2 regions of the Enterobacter sp. PL_is379 genome follow, and region 2 is predicted to be linked to the other one. Evidence: predicted binding sites of a transcription regulator. Region 2 holds the regulator's gene; the other holds the start of a gene.
The links. Region 2 encodes LexA, which represses DNA repair genes until DNA is damaged. Its sites were predicted from a motif close to TNCTGTATGTACATACAGNA; they were not measured.

Region 1 (3,113 bases), on a different contig from region 2:
ACCCTACGGTAAACATCGCGTTTAAATGACACGACCTGACGAACAGGATACCAATAGCTCACCCAGCGCCAGCCATCGAACTCCGGCGTACTGCTGGTTTGCATATTGATGTCTGAATCGTTGCCCACCAACTGCAACAGAAACCACTTCTGTTTCTGGCCGATACAAACCGGCTTTGTGTCCCAACGCACCAAACGTTTCGGTAACTTGTAACGCAACCAGTTGCGGGTCGAAGCCAGGATGCGAACATCTTTTCGGCTTAAACCGACCTCTTCAAAAAGCTCCCGGTACATCGCTTGTTCTGGGGACTCTCCCGGATTGATCCCGCCTTGCGGGAACTGCCAGGAGTGCTGACCATATCGCCGGGCCCACATTACCTGGCCCTGACGATTACAAATTACTATTCCTACGTTCGGGCGGTAGCCATCGTCATCAATCACCGGACTACCCCAAACTAAACCTTATATATGAATGATTGTTTCACACTACAGGGAGGCGGTAAACCACTCTCTTACAGGGCTGCAACCTAATAACATTTGAATAACTCACAAATAAGTGCTGAGTTATAAACAGATGAGTGGCAGTGAAGGGAATTTTATTCACCTTTTCTGTGGATATAGTTGTGAAGAAGTGTCTGATTACCGATGAACAACCTTAAACGCTGCCATATCCCCTCTTTCACCTGAATTCAATAATGCATTTATTTTCATAAAGTTAAATGTATTTCCATGAACACAAAACAGAATAGCGTGACGATCATCACATCAGGGATCGTCGTGCTGATGAAAGATCGAACAGCGTCGGTTTTATCCACAGATTGTGCCAATAAGTTAGTCACAATTTGTTTGAAAATTCGATTTTCATCGCACGTCAAGGCTGTAAATTGAAACAGTAGTCAGGGTTATGCCCAGTTATCCCATTTTTCTGTGGATAACATGGTGTAAGATCCTGTTCATTGTCAGTGACCAGATTTGAACAACCGGTTTTCTGACTCGGGTGAAACGATTTCAAACCCATAAAAAAACCTATAAATCATACACATGGAATATTGGTACAGAAATAGTTAAACTCTATCCACAGGGGACAATTTCTTCGTTTATTTTTTAATCAAAAGGTTACCGTCATGCATCCGCTTACACCCTTGCTCTCACCGCCGTCCAGCGAGGGCCAGTTGCTCCAGCAGGCACAGCGTCTTGCGGGCTTTTCGCTTGGCGAGCTGGCGGCAATGGCAGGGCTTCCGATCCCGAAGGATCTTAAGCGGGATAAAGGCTGGATCGGCATGCTGCTTGAGCTGTGGCTGGGTGCGAGCGCAGGGAGCAAACCCGAGCAGGATTTTGCAGCACTTGGCGTGGAGTTAAAAACCATCCCAATAGATAGCCAGGGCAAGCCGCTTGAGACCACCTTTGTCTGCGTTGCGCCATTAACCGGCAACACCGGCGTGACGTGGGAAACCAGCCACGTTCGCCACAAGCTGAAGCGCGTGTTGTGGGTACCGGTTGAAGGCGAGCGACAGATCCCCCTGGCCGACCGTCGCGTTGGCGCGCCGCTGCTCTGGAGCCCGAACGAGGATGAAGAGCATCAGCTTCGGCTGGACTGGGAGGAGCTGATGGACATGATCGTTCTTGGGCAGGTAGAGCGCATCACCGCCCGACACGGAGAAGTGTTACAGCTGCGTCCGAAAGCGGCCAACAGTAAAGCGCTTACCGAGGCCATCGGCGCACAGGGTGAGCCGATACTAACGCTGCCGCGCGGTTTTTATCTCAAAAAGAATTTCACCGGCGCGCTCCTGGCACGTCATTTCCTGTTAAAAACATAGTTTTTTACTTATTTTGCGAGCTCTCAAACATAATCGACTGCTTTTTAAGATTTTACTGCTTCCTCAAGTCGCCATATCGGGTTAATACTAGATTATGATTTGATACGCGCCAGATGAGGACGATAACGATGAAAAAATGGGCAGTGTTAGTTTCAGCAGTCGGTTTAGCGTTTGCCGTATCGGGCTGTAGCAGCGATTACGTCATGGCGACAAAAGATGGTCGAATGATCCTGACCGACGGCAAACCCGAAGTTGACGATGATACCGGTCTGGTCAGCTACCGCGATCAGGAAGGCAATAAAATGCAGATCAATCGCGACGAAGTATCGCAAATTATCGAGCGATAAACAGAGAGAGGTCAGTCGCTTGCTGACCTTTTTGATTTTTTTCTTCCCCTTTTGCTTCCCCTCTGCCATGTTTATATTCCTTTGTCGGGCACGCCCTGACGCGGTCTATAAGTCTACTGAGGAAGCCGGCTATGCATTATCACCGTATCCCCCACAGCGCTCTGGAAATAAGCCAACTGGGGTTGGGCACGATGACATTTGGTGAACAAAACAGCGAAGCCGATGCCCATGCACAACTCGATTACGCCGTCAGCCAGGGGATTAACCTGATTGATGTCGCGGAGATGTACCCTGTTCCACCACGTCCGGAAACGCAGGGACTTACCGAAACCTACGTCGGTAACTGGCTGGCAAAACACGGCAACCGTGAAAAGCTGGTGATTGCCTCAAAAGTCAGCGGCCCCGCGCGCAACAACGATACCGGGATCCGCCCGAATCAGATCCTCGATCGCAAGAATATCCGCGCCGCACTGGACGCCAGCCTGAAGCGCCTGCAAACCGACTATCTCGATCTGTATCAGGTGCACTGGCCTCAGCGCCCAACCAACTGCTTTGGTAAGCTCGGCTACACCTGGAATGAGAGCGCCCCCGCCGTGACGCTGCTGGAAACGCTGGAAGCGCTGACCGAATGCCAGCGCGCGGGAAAAATCCGCTATATTGGCGTCTCTAACGAAACGGCCTTTGGGGTCATGCGCTATCTGCACCTGGCGGATAAACACGATCTGCCGCGTATCGTGACTATTCAGAACCCGTACAGCCTGCTTAACCGCAGCTATGAAGTGGGTCTGGCCGAAGTGACGCAGTATGAAGAAGTGGAACTGCTCGCCTACTCCTGTCTCGGCTTCGGCACGCTGACGGGGAAATACCTGAACGGCGCGAAACCGGCCGGAGCGCGTAACACCCTCTTTAGCCGCTTTACCCGTTACAGCGGCGAGCAGACGCAGAAAGCC
Region 2 (3,113 bases):
ACGCGCGGTCCACCGTGAATGAACACATAGCGCGGCAGCAGCGTCCCGTCAACTTCCAGCGGTTCAAGCGGGTCAGGTAAGTCATGCGCCAGACACTGGGCGCGAAGCGTCAGTAAGTCTGCCTTCGAGTTATAAGGCAAAACGTACATAATAGGACGTGACGTATCGAGCCCCAATTCCAGCGCGGGTTCTGCTGGGATAGACTTGCTTTTTACCAGGATGCTTAATGGTAAATTAAGTAATTTGTAGTAAATTCGTGGCCAGCCGGACATAAACGATGTAAAGCCTCTGGTTAATAATGCAATTGCGGCGCAAGGATAACAGAAAGCGCGCAAAATTTCTGTTGTTACCCGTCATACTTCAGGCTGTAGCGAAACGCGCTACAGTTCCTGTTACTGACGCTTTTTTTCATAAAAGGTTCTTTTAATGGCCAATAATACCACTGGGTTAACACGTATCATCAAAGCCGCCGGCTATTCATGGAAAGGTTTCCGTGCCGCGTGGATCAACGAAGCCGCCTTTCGCCAGGAGGGCGTCGCCGCTATCATCGCGGTGATCGTCGCCTGTTACCTTGATGTTGATGCTATTACCCGCGTACTTCTTATCGGTTCCGTGCTTCTGGTGATGATAGTGGAAATTCTTAATAGCGCTATTGAGGCCGTGGTTGATCGCATTGGTTCAGATTTCCATGAACTTTCTGGCCGTGCAAAAGACATGGGCTCTGCTGCCGTGTTGCTGGCGATTATCACTGCCGCTATCACCTGGGTCACGCTGCTTTGGTCACATTTCCGATGAGCCTCGAGGAATAATTAAGTCCCTGGTTTTTTGTGCAGTTTTTGGTTCCAAAATCGCCTTTGACTGTATATACTCACAGCATAACTGTATATACACCCAGGGGGCGGAATGAAAGCGTTAACGACCAGGCAGCAAGAGGTGTTTGATCTCATCCGGGATCATATCGGCCAGACGGGTATGCCACCCACGCGTGCGGAAATCGCGCAGCGTCTGGGCTTCCGTTCTCCGAATGCTGCCGAAGAACACCTGAAAGCGCTGGCGCGTAAGGGCGTGATTGAGATTGTTTCGGGCGCGTCACGTGGTATCCGCCTGCTGGTGGAAGAAGAGACGGGCATTCCGCTGGTGGGGCGTGTTGCTGCCGGTGAGCCTTTACTGGCACAGCAGCATATTGAAGGCCATTACCAGGTCGATCCAGCCATGTTCAAACCGAGCGCTGATTTCCTGCTGCGCGTCAGCGGTATGTCGATGAAAGACATCGGTATTCTTGACGGCGATCTGCTTGCGGTGCACAAAACGCAGGATGTGCGTAACGGCCAGGTGGTGGTCGCGCGCATTGACGACGAAGTGACCGTCAAGCGTCTGAAAAAACAGGGGAACACCGTTCAGCTACTGCCTGAAAACAACGAGTTCTCCCCGATTGTGGTCGATCTGCGCGAACACAACTTCTCTATCGAAGGACTGGCGGTTGGGGTCATTCGCAACGGCGAATGGCTGTAACCTCTTCCTGACAGGCTATGGTGCCGCTGTAGCCTGCTTCATTCTCCACACCCGGTATTTTTCATGTCACTGCTGACGGCATCCGATAAGGCATTGTGGCGTCTTGCTCTGCCGATGATTTTCTCCAATATTACCGTACCCCTGCTGGGTCTGGTCGATACTGCCGTTATTGGCCATCTTGATTCGCCTGTTTATCTTGGCGGCGTGGCGATTGGTGCGACGGCAACCAGCTTCCTGTTTATGCTGCTGCTCTTTTTGCGCATGAGCACCACCGGCCTTACCGCACAGGCGTATGGCGCGAAAGATCCGCTGCGTCTGGCGCGCGCGCTGGTCCAGCCGCTGATCCTCGCGCTTGGCGCGGGTGCGTTAATCGTTTTATTGCGTGCGCCCCTGATCGACCTTGCGCTCCATGTTGTTGGCGGCAGCGAGGCGGTATTAGAGCAGGCGCGACGTTTCCTTGAAATCCGCTGGCTCAGCGCGCCCGCGTCACTGGCTAACCTGGTTCTGCTGGGGTGGCTATTGGGCGTGCAGTACGCCCGTGCACCCGTGATTTTGCTGGTGGTGGGTAACCTGCTCAATATCGTTTTGGATGTCTGGCTGGTCATGGGTCTGCATATGAACGTGCAGGGCGCGGCGCTGGCGACGGCGATTGCCGAGTACGGAACCTTTATCATTGGCCTGTGGATGGTCTGGCGCGTGCTGGCGATGCGCGGCATCTCCCTGGCGCTGCTCAAAACCGCATGGCGCGGCAATATCCGTAAGCTGCTGGCGCTTAACCGAGACATCATGCTGCGCTCGCTGCTGCTTCAGCTCTGCTTCGGAGCGCTGACGGTCTTCGGGGCTCGACTGGGGCCAGAAATCGTTGCGGTCAACGCGGTATTGATGACGCTACTGACCTTTACCGCCTACGCGCTGGACGGTTTTGCCTATGCGGTAGAAGCGCATTCCGGGCAGGCGTACGGTGCGCGCGAAAGCGGGCAGCTTCGGGACGTCTGGCGGGCAGCCTGCCGTCAGTCGGGACTGGTGGCGCTGGCGTTTGGCCTGGTTTACGCCTGCTTTGGTGAGCAGATCGTTGCATTGCTTACGTCTCTTCCTGCGCTGCGCGAGCTGGCGAGCCACTATCTCATCTGGCAAGTCGTCTTACCGGTGGTTGGCGTCTGGTGTTATCTGCTGGACGGCATGTTTATTGGTGCGACGCGCGGAGCGGAAATGCGCAACAGCATGGCTGTCGCGGCTGCAGGGTTTGGTCTGACGCTGCTGACGCTCCCCTGGCTGGGTAATCACGGTTTGTGGCTGGCCCTGGCCGTTTTCCTCTCGCTGCGAGGGTTGTCGCTGGCGTTTATCTGGCACCGCCACTGGCAAAACAATACCTGGTTCTCTTCACGTCACGATATATCGTGACGGTTAAAGATTCCGAATATGAAACCAACTGCCGAATCCTTAACTACAATAATTATCACGTCCAGCAGAAAAGAACGTAACGGACGTTACGACCCGACGCTTAACTTAAGAGGACACGATGATGAATAAAGACGAAATCGGCGGCAACTGGAAGCAGTTCAAAGGTAAAGCGAAAGAAAAGTGGGGTAAGCTGACGGATG

Region 1: mutH (DNA mismatch repair endonuclease MutH) is a predicted target of LexA. The motif match lies at 875-894, and genes of this name have one in related genera.

The regions. Positions count from the first base shown of each region.
Region 1 is NZ_JBVPGT010000031.1:254,188-257,300, reverse strand. It holds gene rppH (RNA pyrophosphohydrolase) at 1-440, opposite strand, end outside; gene mutH (DNA mismatch repair endonuclease MutH) at 1,124-1,816, shown strand; gene AC0TOY_RS17710 (YgdI/YgdR family lipoprotein) at 1,945-2,163, shown strand; gene AC0TOY_RS17705 (NADP(H)-dependent aldo-keto reductase) at 2,295-3,113, shown strand, end outside.
Region 2 is NZ_JBVPGT010000019.1:67,081-70,193, reverse strand. It holds gene plsB (glycerol-3-phosphate 1-O-acyltransferase PlsB) at 1-272, opposite strand, end outside; gene AC0TOY_RS02315 (diacylglycerol kinase) at 427-795, shown strand; gene lexA (transcriptional repressor LexA) at 904-1,512, shown strand; gene dinF (MATE family efflux transporter DinF) at 1,576-2,913, shown strand; gene AC0TOY_RS02300 (CsbD family protein) at 3,035-3,113, shown strand, end outside.